Regions from separate parts of the Mycobacterium sp. NGS64 genome, predicted to be linked through region 1. Evidence: riboswitches for the same ligand, from Rfam matches in the RefSeq annotation. Region 1 holds a riboswitch; the other holds the start of a gene.
The links. A riboswitch is a leader RNA that binds a small molecule or an ion and turns the genes downstream of it on or off. The one in region 1 is predicted to bind cobalamin.
Positions count from the first base shown of each region.

Region 2: it holds a riboswitch for cobalamin, as region 1 does, so the genes downstream of both, metE (5-methyltetrahydropteroyltriglutamate--homocysteine S-methyltransferase) here and AC5Y4S_RS05730 ((2Fe-2S)-binding protein) in region 1, are expected to answer to the same signal.

Region 1 is NZ_JCALCI010000001.1:1,142,591-1,149,607, reverse strand. Features, by position in the region: gene miaB (tRNA (N6-isopentenyl adenosine(37)-C2)-methylthiotransferase MiaB) at 1-749, opposite strand, end outside; gene recX (recombination regulator RecX) at 804-1,322, opposite strand; gene recA (intein-containing recombinase RecA) at 1,288-3,420, opposite strand; cobalamin riboswitch at 3,587-3,718, shown strand; gene AC5Y4S_RS05730 ((2Fe-2S)-binding protein) at 3,758-4,429, shown strand; gene AC5Y4S_RS05725 (DUF3046 domain-containing protein) at 4,540-4,734, opposite strand; gene AC5Y4S_RS05720 (PE family protein) at 4,907-5,407, shown strand; gene AC5Y4S_RS05715 (glycosyltransferase) at 5,428-6,594, opposite strand; gene AC5Y4S_RS05710 (limonene-1,2-epoxide hydrolase) at 6,658-7,017, shown strand, end outside.
Region 2 is NZ_JCALCI010000002.1:673,346-680,362, forward strand. Features, by position in the region: gene AC5Y4S_RS11505 (AraC family transcriptional regulator) at 1-146, opposite strand, end outside; gene AC5Y4S_RS11510 (aldo/keto reductase) at 324-1,373, shown strand; gene AC5Y4S_RS11515 (TetR/AcrR family transcriptional regulator) at 1,438-1,998, shown strand; gene AC5Y4S_RS11520 (SDR family oxidoreductase) at 2,027-2,683, shown strand; gene AC5Y4S_RS11525 (cytochrome P450) at 2,746-3,696, shown strand; cobalamin riboswitch at 3,778-3,914, shown strand; gene metE (5-methyltetrahydropteroyltriglutamate--homocysteine S-methyltransferase) at 4,072-6,342, shown strand; gene AC5Y4S_RS11535 (DUF3556 domain-containing protein) at 6,413-7,017, opposite strand, start outside.

The sequences.
Region 1 (7,017 bases):
TGCGGCGAGGTGAAGCGCACACGTTCCAGCCCGTCGATGCGCCCGCACGCCCGCAGCAACTCGGCGAAGGCGCCGCGATCGCGGGGCTGCGCGGGGTCGGCGAAGGACACTCCGTAGGCGTTGACATTCTGGCCCAGCAGGGTGATTTCGAGGACGCCGTCGTCGACCAGCGATTGGACCTCGGCGAGGATGTCTGCCGGGCTGCGGTCGACCTCCTTGCCGCGCAGCGACGGCACGATGCAGAACGTGCAGGTGTTGTTGCACCCGACGGAGATGGAAACCCAAGCGGCATAGGCGGATTCGCGGGCGCTCGGCAACGACGACGGGAACTGCTGCAGCGCCTCGGCGATCTCCACCTGCGCGACCCTGTTGTGCCTCGCGCGGTCGAGCAGCGTCGGCAGCGATCCGATGTTGTGCGTGCCGAACACCACGTCGACCCACGGCGCCTTGCGCAGCAGCGCGTCGCGGTCCTTTTGGGCCAGGCAGCCCCCGACGGCGATCTGCATGTCGGGGTTGCCGCGCTTGCGCGGGGCCAGGTGGCTGAGGTTGCCGTACAGCTTGTTGTCGGCGTTCTCCCGCACGGCGCAGGTGTTGAAGACCACCACGTCGGCGTCGGCCCCGTCGTCCGCGCGCCGGTAGCCGGCCGCCTCCAGCAGGCCGGCCAGCCGCTCCGAGTCGTGGACGTTCATCTGGCAGCCGTAGGTGCGCACCTGGTAGGTACGCGCTCCCGAAACATCTCGGGCCACCATCGAAGTCACGGGGCCATGGTACGGCGACCTGGGTCGGCCGAATGAACCCGCAGCTTAGACCCGGCGGCGCTCGCGTTCGGCGGCCAGCTCGGCGAGCACCACCTCGCACGCCAGGTTCTGGCCGTAGCCGCGGCGCGCCAACATCCCCACCAGCCGGCGGGTCACCCGCGCCTCGTCGGTCAGCGTCTCGCGGCGCAGCTTGGCCCGCACCAGCTCTTCGGCCCGGTCCCGCTCGGCGGCGGCGTCGATCCCGGCCAGCGCGGCGCCGATCAGCTCTTTGCCGACGCCCTTGGTCCGTAGCTCGGCGGCCAACGCGCGTCGGCTCTTTCCCGCCTTGGCCCGCCGGGACTCGACCCACTGTTCGGCGAACTCGGCGTCGTTCACCAGGCCGACGGCGGCCAGCCGGTCGAGCACCCGCTCGGCGACGTCGTCGGGGTACCCGCGTTTGGACAGCTGACCGGACAGCTCGGCCCGGGTGCGCGATCTCGCGGTGAGCAGGCGCAGGCACAGCGCCCGCGCCTGCTCCTCGCGGGAGGGCTCAGAAGTCGACGGGGGCGGGGAGGACGTCTTCATCGGTCACCACGGCGCCAATGCCGAGCTTTTCCTTGATCTTCTTCTCGATCTCGTTGGCGATGTCGGCGTTTTCCATCAGGAAGGTGCGCACGTTCTCCTTGCCCTGGCCGAGTTGTTCGCCCTCGTAGGTGAACCACGAACCGGACTTGCGGATGAAGCCCTGGTCCACCCCCATGTCGATCAGCGAGCCCTCGCGGCTGATGCCGCGGCCGTAGAGGATGTCGAACTCGGCCTGCTTGAACGGCGGCGACACCTTGTTCTTGACGACCTTGACCCGGGTGCGGTTGCCGACCGCGTTGGTGCCGTCCTTGAGCGTCTCGATCCGGCGCACGTCCATGCGCACCGACGCGTAGAACTTCAAAGCCTTTCCGCCCGTTGTCGTTTCGGGCGAGTTATGCACCATCACTCCGTCAACGAAGTAATTGTGATTGCCCTCGACCTCGATATCGAACCGATTCATCGACCGGGTGTGCGGTTTGACATGCACATCGAGAACGCGGGCCGGTACCAACTGCTGCGTGGGTTCGGCGAACTGTGGCGTCACCGTCCCCTGACCGCGGAAGCGCGGCAACAGCTTGTACTCCATGGACGGCGCCATGTACGGCGCCACCAGCTTCTGAAACTTCGCGGTTGCCGCGGTGGAGAACACCAGCACCGCCTTACCGGCTGAACCAGCCTGACGCAGACGCACATCCAAGCCGTACGTATCACACAGGTACTCACGCAACCGCGCACGGGTGCCTTCGCTCATGGCTTCGACGCAAATCTCGATGCGCCCGCTGCCACCTGCCGTACGCTCCTGCAATCCCTTGGAACGCAAGGTGAATGAGCCGTCATCCATGTACCAAATAGCCAGAGCCAGGGGCGTGAGCACCTTGAGATACTCCTCGGACAAGAACTTCTTGCCGTCCCCGAGATAGACCGCGCGCTGTAATTCAGCGAGCTCCGGCAGTGGGGTGAAGTCGACAAAGCTCGCGCCCTTTGCGTTCTCTCGCACCGAATGCCGAATGTTGCCCATTAATGCGGTCTTCCACTGCAGGTACTCCAACTGCTTGGCGCCGTGTCCCAGACGGAAACGGACCCCATTGCGATCGCGTCGGTTGGATGAGAGGTTCCCGTCACCCATCAGCGATCCCAATACCACCTGGAACTGCTGATCGCTGAGCAGATGGGGTTCGGTGGCCAGCACCCGGTCGCCTGCGATGAGGTCACCGGCTTCTGTCCAGCCGCCCGGTGTGCGAATGAGGTGGTTGGGCGTCGCGGCGAATTGCGACTTGCCGTTACCGCTGGACTTCTCGACGGTGAACTGGAGGAACTGTTCCGCCGGCCCGTTGTTGAACCAGCTCACAACCTTGCGAGGCACAACCTGGTCCGTCTTCGGGTCGTAGGACAGCACCTCGACGTCCATCTTGCTGTTGACTATCTTGCCGATCTTTTCGGTGGTGCCATCTGCAAGAGTCACTCGGGTCGAATAGTTCATGCACCCAAACATCACGCCGATCTTCTCCCGGAGCTGGTTGATGAAGATCGCCGTGGTTCCCGAGTTGTTGAGCGCGCCGGTCATCTTGCGCAGCGCCTGACTCATCAGCCGGGCCTGCAGCCCGACGTGGCTGTCGCCCATCTCGCCCTCGAGCTCCGCGCGCGGCACCAGGGCCGCCACCGAGTCGATGACCAGGATGTCCAGGGCGCCGGAACGGATCAGCATGTCGGCGATCTCGAGCGCCTGCTCACCGGTGTCCGGCTGGCTGACCAGCAGCGAGTCGGTGTCGACGCCGAGCTTCTTGGCGTAATCCGGGTCCAGGGCGTGCTCGGCGTCGATGAACGCCGCGACGCCGCCGGCGGCCTGGGCGTTGGCCACCGCGTGCAGCGCGACGGTGGTCTTACCCGAGGATTCCGGGCCGTAGATCTCCACGACCCGGCCGCGTGGCAGGCCGCCGATGCCCAATGCCACGTCCAGTGCGATGGATCCGGTCGGGATGACCGAGATCGGCTGGCGCATCTCGTCGCCGAGACGCATCACCGAGCCTTTGCCGTAGCTCTTCTCGATCTGGGCCATCGCCAGCTCGAGGGCCTTCTCGCGGTCGGGGGCTTGCGTCATGATGCCTCTTCCTATCGTCGTTGGGTTCTTCTGACCGGTATCGGTCGGTTGGCGGTGACCCTAGGCGCGGGGTCCGACAAGTCCCCGAACGCTCACCACAGTAGCCGAACACCTGTTCGATTCAAGGTGACACGCCGGGCGTCCGATGGCGTGTGGCAACATTTGCTACCGACAAGGCGCTGACGGGGCTGACAACCTGAGGAAACCGGTGCGAATCCGGTGCGGTCCCGCCACTGTGATCGGGGACGGACACGTCCCGACCCGAGAGCCAGATACTCACCGTCAGCGCTTCCTCACGAGAACTGGGGCGGATTTCCCCAGAGAGGGTTGGTTGCGCATGGACATTTCTGCCGAGCTGGCCGAAATATCTTCCTACAAAAGGTTTTTCACGTTCACGGTGGGCGGCGACGCGGCCGGGTGGCATCCGGTCGGGCAGTCATACGCCGACGGGTTCGCCGACCTGATCGAGGCGACCGCGCAGCGCTATCACACGTCGGACCTGCGGATCGCCGCCTCGCTGGTTCACCTCGGCCACGCCACGCGGTTGTGGTCGCCGGTGCTGGCGTGTGCGCTGGGCCACGGCGTGATCCCCGATCTCAAATGCCTGCAGCGCGCCGACGACGGGGCGCAGCTGCGCATGCCCGAGCCCGTCGGGCAGGCCGTCGACCGCCCGTCGGCGAAGTTGCTGTACCGCCTCGTCGTCCGGGGACACATGAAACCGTTCGCCGCCGGCCTGCGGGTCAAGCTGGCGCCCGCCCTGCTGGCGGGCAACATCGCGTCCGCGCTGGTCGGAGCGTCCCGGGCGCTGCTCGTTGCGCGTCCCGACCTGCGGCCCGCGATCGTCGAGATGACCGAGTCGCTGCTGGACACTGGCATGCTGGCCGGGTCCGGCGTGATCACCGGCTCGCATCTGGGCTTCCGGCGTCGCAGCTGTTGCCTGTTCTATCGCGTGCCCGGGCGATCGGTCTGCGGCGACTGCGTGTTTCGGCGGGAGCGCCCGGGCCGCTGAGTGTGCAGCCAAGGTTTTGCGTGTGTATCCAGGGCGGTAAACAGGCCCGGATCGCGCCGCCAGCACATACTCAAAGCCGCCAGCTCACACTCAACGCCGCCAAAGCAAACTCACCACTGATCGCGCGGCACGTCGAAATCGGCGCACAGGGCGCGCCAGACGTCGCGGGGGTCGACCCCGTCCTCGATCGCCTGGGCGGCGGTGCGGCCGCCGAACCCGCTCAGCACGTGATCCACCAGCACCGACGCGCCGTAGGTGGATCCGAACCGCAACACAACCCGCTCGTTGAACTCCGTCAGCCGCACGCTCGCCAACATACCGAGCCGGTCTTGCCGGCCAACGAACCTGGTGATCGCGCCCGCAAAACCGGCTGGGGCCAGCTGCCTGAATCCTTGTGCGCGCGGGCATTTCAGCGATTACTATCGCCCCGTCACCGATGGCGGCGACATTCTCGAAAGTGGCTGAATGGGAGGTCAGGTGTCGTTTGTCACCGTGGAGCCGGAGGCCCTGATGGCTGCGGCTTCGGATTTGGCCAATATCGGTTCGACGATCAAGTCGGCGACTACCGCGTCGGCAGGGCCAACCACGCAGATAACGGTCGCAGCCGAAGACGAAGTGTCGGCTGCAGTCGCGTCGCTGTTTTCCAGCCAAGCCCAAGAGTTTCAAACGCTGATCGGGCAGGCCGGGCGATTTCACGACCAGTTTGCCCAGGCGTTGAGCACGGGTGCCGGGGGATACACCGCCACAGAGGCGGCCAACTCTGCCTCCGTTATATCCAAGGTAGAAACGAAAATATCCGGACTAGAGGCGAAGCTAGCCCAGGAACGCGAGCAGGTGAAGCAAGAATGGGGGCAAACTGAGGAACGGATCAGTTGGCTGCGGAGGGAGCTTCGTCAGGAGATTGAGAAGAGCGGGGAACTGCGAGAAAGGCTGGCAAAGCTTGGACAACCACTACTGATCTTTGGTCGCCTGGCGTGAGCGGTTTGCAAGACGCTGAGCTACCCCGCTAAAGCCAGCGCTTCGCGGCACACCCGCACCGGGTCGGCGACGTCGGCAATGCCGGCGGCGGCCTGGCGCGCGGCGTTGCGGTAGCCGGGCGACGACAGCACCTCGCCCACGGCGGCCACCAGCGCGTCGGCGGTCAGCGGCCGGATCAGCCGTCCGCTCCCGTGGCGCACCACCCGGTTGGCCATCTCCCACTGGTCCCCGCCGCCGGGGACCACGACCAGCGGCACGCCGGCCAGCAGCGTTTTGCTCACGATCCCGTGGCCGCCGCCGCAGACCATCAGGTCGGCGTGCGCCAGCAGCTCGGACTGGCGCCCCAGCCCGGCCACCGCGTACGGCGGCAGCGTCAGCTCGGCCCCACCCAGCCGCGAGACCACCAGGCGCGAGCCCGCCGGCAGCGTCTCCCCGGGTATCAGGCACTGCAGCGCGGCCTCGGCCAGGCCCGACGTCCCGGTCGACGCGGTCGACGGCGCGACCACCACCACCGGCCCGGGGCCGGGCGGCACCTCGAGCACTCGATCGGTGGGCTCGAAGTGCAACGGCCCGACGACGACGGCCTCCTGCGGCCAGTCCGGGCGCGGCACCTCGAGGGCCGGCAGCGTGGCGATCAGGCGGCGCAGCGGCCCGGGGTCGACGGCGGGCAGCCCGATCTCGAGCCGGGCGGCCGCGCGCTGCTTGATGCCGGCGCGCCAGGATCGCCCCGTCAGCGCCCGCATGCTGGCGTCGCGCAGCCGGCCGCGGAAGCCGGTGCCCGGCGCCAGCCCGCTGCCGATCGGCGGCAGCCCCTTCGACGGCAGGTACAGCGGATGCGGGTTGAGCTCGATCCACGGGATCCCCAGCAGCTCGGCGGCCATCCCGCCGCCCGCGGTGATGACGTCCGAGACCACCAGGTCGGGCGCCAGGTCGCGCAGCGCCGGGACGTTGAGCACCGCCATCCGCGCGGCGCGGCGATGGATCCGGGCCCCGGCGTCGATGTCCTCGTCGGTGGCGGCCAGCCCGTCCAACTCGGCGGCGTCGATGCCGGCCGCGCGGGCGGCGCCTGTCCATTCCGCGCCGGTGAACAGGGTGGGCCGATCGCCCGCCTCGACGAAGCGCTGGCACAGCGCGATCGCGGGGAACGAGTGCCCGGGATCCGGCCCGGCGACCACGGCGACGCGCATCGACCCCACCCTGCCACAGCGCCGCGCCGCCACGCACAACCCCGGTCGAATAGGCTGGCGGCCATGACCGAGCTGACTGACACAGGCGTCGCGAACACCCGCACGGTCGAGGGTTTCCTGAACGCGCTTCAAGATTCGGACCTCGAGGCCGCCGAGGCCGCGCTGGACGAGAACCTCGTCTACGAGAACGTCGGCCTGCCCACGATCCACGGCCGCGCCCGGGCGATCAAGCTGTTCCGCGCGATGGAGGGCCGTGGGGCGTTCGAGGTGAAGATCCACCGCATCGCGGCAGACGGCGCCGCGGTACTCACCGAGCGCACAGACGCGCTGATCGTCGGCCCGCTGCGGCTGCAGTTCTGGGTCTGCGGCGTGTTCGAGGTGCACAACGGGCGAATCACGCTGTGGCGGGACTACTTTGACTTC
Region 2 (7,017 bases), on a different contig from region 1:
CCGGCGTGGATCAGGCGCTGGCTGAAGCCGAAGCCGTCGGGCGGGCCGAGCAGTGCGAGCTTGTGTGAGTGAAAAGCCGACTCGCAAAGGTGGATAGCCTGCTCCGGCGATCGCGTGCGAAACCAGTTGTCCGCCATGACGGTCATCGAGTCCCGTTCGGTAGGTGCCAATCGTCTGGTGCCCTGGTCGGGCCACACATAGTAGACGTCACCAACGTCCAGCGGGTTCGATTTTCCTCCGTTCTTGCTAACCGGAGAACTCTCCGATATCTTTCACGATCGTACCGGAGAATTCTCCGCTACGTTGCCCCGAAGGAGAGACCATTGCGATACATCAAGCTCGGCAACTCGGGATTGGACGTGTCCCCCCTGGCGATCGGAGCCATGACCTACGGCGATCCGGAGCGCGGACATCCCGTGTGGTCGCTGCCCGAAGACGAATCGCGGCCCCTGATCAAGCATGCGGTCGAGGCCGGGATCAATTTCTTCGACACTGCCAACATCTACTCGCAGGGCAGCAGCGAAGAGATCCTCGGACGCGCGCTGCGCGACTACGCCAACCGCGACGACGTGGTCATCGCCACCAAACTGAGGCATCCGATGCGTACGGGGCCCAACGGAAAGGGACTGAGCCGCAAGGTGATCATGACCGAGATCGACCATTCGTTGCGCAGGCTCGGCACCGACTACGTCGACCTTTACCAGATTCACCGCAACGATCACACGACCCCGCTAGAGGAAACCCTCGAGGCGTTGCACGACCTGGTGAAGGCCGGCAAGGTCCGCTACCTGGGGGCGTCGTCGATGCCGGCATGGGAGTTTTCCAAGGCCCTTCACCTGCAGCGCGCGAACAACTGGACGAGGTTTGTCTCGATGCAGGATCACTACAACCTGCTGGCCCGCGAGGAGGAACGCGAGATGATCCCGCTATGCCTCGACGAGGGCGTGGGCACCATCGTCTGGAGCCCGTTGGCGCGCGGAAGGCTCGCGCGATCGTGGGCGGACGCCAAAGTCACTGCGCGAGCATCGAACGACGGATTTGCCGACATGCTGTACGCCGGTGTCGGTGACGACTCCGACAAGGCCATCGTCGACGCGGTCGGCGCCGTCGCCCAGGGGCGCGGCGTGAGCCGGGCCCAGGTGGCGCTCGCCTGGTTGCGCTCCAAACCCGTGGTGACCGCGCCCATCGTCGGGGCCAGCAGCATCGGCCAGATCGACGAGGCGATCGCCTCGCTTGACCTCGAGCTCAGCGAAGCCGAAACGCACAGGCTGGAAGCCCCCTACAGACCGCGCTACGACTTCCAGGGCGTCTCCGACGACACCCTGCTGCAGGCGGTGGCGGAGCGGATACCCCAGTTGTCCACGGCCAGTTAGCCATCTCGCCTTATCCTCGTGCTGCGGCAAAGGGGTTTTGACCAGAACGAGGAGGTGGCGGCCTGTGGCAGACGACGGTGTCGCCCGGATTCGCTCCGACGCCCTGCGCAACCGAGAGCACATCATCGAGGTGGCGCACGACGCCTTCGCCCAGTCGGGCACGGCGTCTCTCAACGAGATCGCGAAGCGCGCGGGGGTCGGGGCGGGGACGCTGTATCGCCACTTCCCCACCCGGGAAGCCTTGATCCTCGCCGTATACCGCCACGACGTGCAGCGACTGGTGAATTCGGTGCCCAGGCTATTGCGAGCCCATCCGCCCTTGGACGCGTATCGCATGTGGTTCTACAAGGCCGCCGACTATGTCCGCGTCAAACACGGCCTGGGCGACGCCCTGCACAGCGCGGCGGCCCAGGACGCGATCAATGAGACATACGCACCCGTCGTCGCCGCGGTCGGCCAGTTGCTCGATGCCTGCGCGCGGGACGGATCCTTGCGACCCGATCTCGACCCCGCGGATGTCCTGCTGCTCATGAGTTCGCTATGGCGGGTCGGCGAAGGTGCAGCGGGCAGGCGACAGGCGAAACGAATAATGGAGCTCGCGATCGAGGGACTGCGTCCCAGATAGCCCGCGTTCCCGCGGGTACCGTCGGGTCATGGCACGAGTCATCGTCTTCGGCGGCCACGGCAAAGTCGCGTTGCGGCTGGCCCCCATCCTGACCGAGCGCGGGGACGAGGTGACCTCGGTCTTCCGAAACCCCGACCATTCCGACGACGTCGCCGCGACCGGCGCCGCCCCGGTGGTGGCCGACATCGAGCAACTCGACACCGACGCGCTGGCCGGCCTGCTGGCGGGTCACGACGCCGTCGTGTTCTCCGCCGGCGCGGGCGGCGGCAACCCGGCCCGCACCTACGCCGTCGATCGCGACGCCGCGATCCGGGTGATCGATGCCGCCGTGCGGGCCGGCGTCAGGCGGTTCGTGATGGTGTCCTACTTCGGCGCGGGCCCGGATCATGGTGTGCCGAGCGAGAATTCGTTTTTCCCGTACGCGGAAGCCAAGGCCGCCGCGGACGCGCACCTGCGCGCCAGCGACCTGGACTGGACGGTGCTGGGGCCGGGCCACCTCACCCTGGAACAGCCGACGGGGCGCATCGTCATCGGCAGGGGAAAAGGCGAGGTCTCCCGGGCCGACGTCGCGCTCGCGGTGGCCGCGTCGCTGCACGACGACTCCACCATCGGCCGCACCATCGAATTCAACAACGGCGCCGAGGGGGACGGCGTCCCCATCGCCGAAGCACTCGCTGACCAGTAAACTCCGCTGCGCACGGAGGCTTCCGGGGCGGATTCGCTGATAGGGATGGAAGGACAGGGCGCGTGAAGCTTGGCGACTGCCCGGTCTTTCCTCCCGAGGCGGCAGCCGCCCTGAGCACGGACCGCGGCTTGGGTTGGCGCCTGGCGCGAGAGGCCGGCCCCGTTTTGCGAGACCCGGGGGCTAGCTGGGTGTTCGTCGTCGGGCGGGAGCAGGTGTTGGCGAACCTGGACGATCCCCGGTTGGATCGCGCCCGGGCTCTTCCCGAAAGCGATCTCGAGGTGCACGACCGGCTGTTCGCGCCGAAATCAGCGCACGAGATCGCGGCGGTGTTCCGTCCGATCGCCGCCGAGCTGATCGATCGTTTCGCCGCCGCCGGTGGCGGTGACGCGGTGGCCGATGTGACCGCGCCGATGGCCGGTGCCCTTTTCGACGTCGTGTCGCGCCTGCGGCTGCTGCCCGCCGAGCACCTGGCCGGGCGGTCCGGCCACGTCTTTGCCGAGGCGTGCCGCAACCTGTTCAAACACGCCGGCTGGCACCTGTTGGCGTTGGCGCGCGGCCCCGAATTGTGCGACGCGCTTCGACGTCAGCCCGATCTGATCCGCGAGTTCGTCGAAGAGATCCTGCGGTTGGAGCCGATGGTGCAGGGCTGCCAACGTTTCACCACCCAGCCGATGACCGTCGCCGGGGTGGACATGCCGCCCGGCGTGGTCGTGATGTTGTGCATCGCCGCGGTCCAGCGGGACGGCAGCGACGCCATGTCCACCGATGATCTGGTGATCGGCGTTAGGGCGCACCGACATTGGAGCCTGGGTGCGGGGTCGATGCGTTGCCGTGGCGGGCACATCGTCCGCCAGGTGTTGCGGGTGCTGGTCGAGGAGTGGCTCGACCGGGCCGGCGATCTTGGGCCGGCTCCCGGTTTTTGGCCGGTGGCTGGGTTCCCGAACACCGAGAACTCTTTGTGGCTGCCGAAGCTGCCGCTGGTGGCGAGGTCCTCGGACCGGTCGACGCGGTAGACTCCGCTGCGCAGCTGGTCTGCCGTCGCCGTGACCGCGGCGTCGGCATCGAGCGAGGCAACGTTAGACCCGCCTCGCGAGAGGGAACCCGGTGGGAGTCCGGGACTGTCCCGCAGCGGTGAGCAGGAACGACCGCCGTCACACGCACTGGTCTCACGACTGGGAAGCGACGGCCACTAGGAGCACCACCCGGTGCGCGCCTGCGAGTCCGAAGACCTGCCAGCGGTGCCGGGCGCGCCGCGTCCGGCGGCTCATCGCCTCGTGGATTGGGCGTTTGGCCGTGTCCGGTGCGGTGTAACCCGAAGGCGTTCACCGTGATCGGATCGGCTGCGCGTCCGCGGCGGTGAGCGCCCCGTCGATCGATAGGACGAAATCGTGACCTCGCAACCCTTCACCGCAACGGTTACCGGCTCCCCGCGCATCGGCCCGAAACGCGAACTCAAACGCGCGACCGAGGGCTACTGGGCCGGACGCACCAGCCGATCGGACTTGGAATCCGTCGCCGCTTCCCTGCGCCGCGACATGTGGTCCCAGCTCGCGTCCGCGGGCCTGGACTCGGTGCCGGTGAACACCTTCTCCTACTACGACCAGATGCTCGACACGGCCGTCATGCTCGGCGCGCTACCGGTGCGGGCCGGCGAAGTCCCCGACGAACTGGACCGCTATTTCGCCCTCGCCCGCGGCAACGACGACATCGCGCCGCTGGAGATGACGAAGTGGTTCGACACCAATTACCACTACCTGGTCCCCGAGATCGAGCCCGCGACGCGGTTCGCGCTCAACCCCGACAAGGTGCTCTCGGAGCTGAAAGAGGCCTTTGCGCAAGGTATTCCCGCTCGGCCGGTGGTCATCGGTCCGATCACCTTCCTGCTGTTGAGCAAGGGCATCAACGGCGGCGGCGCGCCGATCGAGCGGCTGCGGGAGCTGCTGCCGATCTACTCCGAGCTGCTCTCGCTGCTCGCCGAGCACGGCGCCCAGTGGGTGCAGTTCGACGAGCCGGCCCTGGTGACCGACATCTCCCCCGACGCGCCCGCGTTGGCCGAGGCCGTCTACGCCGCGCTCGGTTCGGCGAGCAACCGGCCCGCGATCCACGTCGCCACCTACTTCGGCGACCCCGGCGCGGCGCTGGCAGGGCTGGCCCGCACGCCCGTCGAAGCCATCGGCGTCGACCTGGTCGCCGGTGCCGGCACCGCGGTGGCGGGCATCCCGGAACTGTCCGGCAAGCTGCTGGTGGCCGGCGTCGTCGACGGACGCAACGTCTGGCGCACGGACCTGGAGTCGGCGCTGGCCAAGCTGACGGCCCTGCTGGGTTCGGCTGCCAGCGTGGCGGTTTCGACGTCGTGCTCCACCATGCACGTGCCGTATTCGCTGGAGCCCGAAACGGGGCTGGACGACAACCTGCGCAGCTGGCTGGCGTTCGGGGCCGAAAAGGTAAGTGAGGTCGTCACTCTCGCGCGCGCCCTGTGTGACGGGCGCGACGCCGTCGCGGACGAGATCGCGGCGTCCAACGCCGCCGTCGCCTCCCGTCGCAGCGATCCGCGGCTGCACAACGACGGGGTCCGCGCCCGGATCGACGAGATCGTCGCGTCGGGCACGCACCGCGGCGGCGCGGCCGAACGCCGCGCCAGCCAGGAGGCGCGGCTGCACCTGCCGCCGCTGCCGACCACGACGATCGGCTCGTACCCGCAGACGTCGGCGATCCGCAAGGCGCGCGCAGCTTTTCGGGCCGGCGAGATCGACGAGGCCGAGTACGTCGCCAAGATGCGCAAGGAGATCGCCGACGTCATCGCGCTGCAGGAGCAACTGGGCCTGGACGTGCTGGTGCACGGCGAGCCCGAGCGCAACGACATGGTGCAGTACTTCGCCGAGCAGCTGGAGGGCTTCTTCGCGACGCAGAACGGCTGGGTGCAGTCCTACGGCAGCCGCTGCGTGCGGCCGCCGATCCTGTACGGCGACGTCGCGCGGACCCACCCGATGACCGTCGAGTGGATCAGCTACGCCCAGTCCCTCACCGACAAGCCGGTGAAGGGCATGTTGACGGGGCCGGTCACCATCTTGGCCTGGTCGTTCGTGCGCGACGACCAGCCGCTGGCCGACACCGCCAACCAGGTGGCGCTGGCCATCCGCGACGAGACCGTGGACCTGCAGGACGCGGGCATCGCGGTGATCCAGGTCGACGAACCGGCGCTGCGCGAGCTGCTACCGCTGCGCCGCGCCCAGCAGGAGGACTACTTGCGGTGGGCGGTGGCGGCTTTCCGCCTGGCGACTTCCGGCGTGGCCGACTCGACGCAGATCCACACCCACCTGTGCTACTCGGAGTTCGGCGAGGTGATCGGCGCCATCGCCGACCTGGACGCCGACGTCACGTCGCTGGAGGCGGCGCGCTCGCACATGGAGGTGCTGGACGACCTGAACTCGGTCGGCTTCGCCAACAGCGTGGGCCCGGGCGTGTACGACATCCACTCACCGCGGGTGCCGAGCGAGGGCGAGATGGCCGAGTCGCTGCGGGCGGCGCTGAGAGCGGTGCCGCCGCAACGGCTTTGGGTCAACCCGGACTGCGGGCTGAAGACCCGCAACCCCGACGAGGTGACCGCGTCGCTGCGGAACATGGTCGCCGCGGCCCGGGAGGTCCGGGCGGGCGCCTAGCCTTTGCCGCGAGCGTAACCACACTGCGATTTTTGGACCGAAATCTCGCAGTGTGGTTACGCTCGTGAACCTATTCCGGCTTTTCGGCCGGCTCGTCGGCCGGCTCCGACAGCACCTGGACCGGCACGTCGTCGGCCCAGGGCTGGCGGGTCACCATGTCGGCGACCCGCACGAAGCCGCGCTCGAACTCGCCGGTGGCCGCGTCCACCAGCCGGTAGGCCTGGGTCTGCTTGTGGATCGGCTGCGCGTCGAGCAGTACGACCCGCACCTCACCGGGCTCGAAGTGGCAGCGCTGCTGCATGGCGGTGATGAGCTGCTCGTTGTGCATGTGGCCATCACCGAAGTTCCAGCCGATGGCGGTGCTGCAGATCCGCTCGCCGTCGGTGATGAGGTAGTCGTCCTCGTTCTGGCCCGCCATGGCGCGGTGCGCCAGCGTGAACAGGGCCCGGCCGTGCGTGTTGAACCCGCGGAACGCGTACCCCATGTAGATGGGGATCTGGGCGGCTTCCGGGCTGCCGTAGAACCGCTCCAGCTGGGCCTGCGGCATGCTGGCGATCGCCACGATGCCCCGCCCGATCTTGTCGTTGGCCGACGGTTTCATGCACCACAGCGTGGTGTCCCAGTTGCCGGCGTAGTAGCGCATGCCCGGCAGGAACGAGATCTTGCGCGGGAACA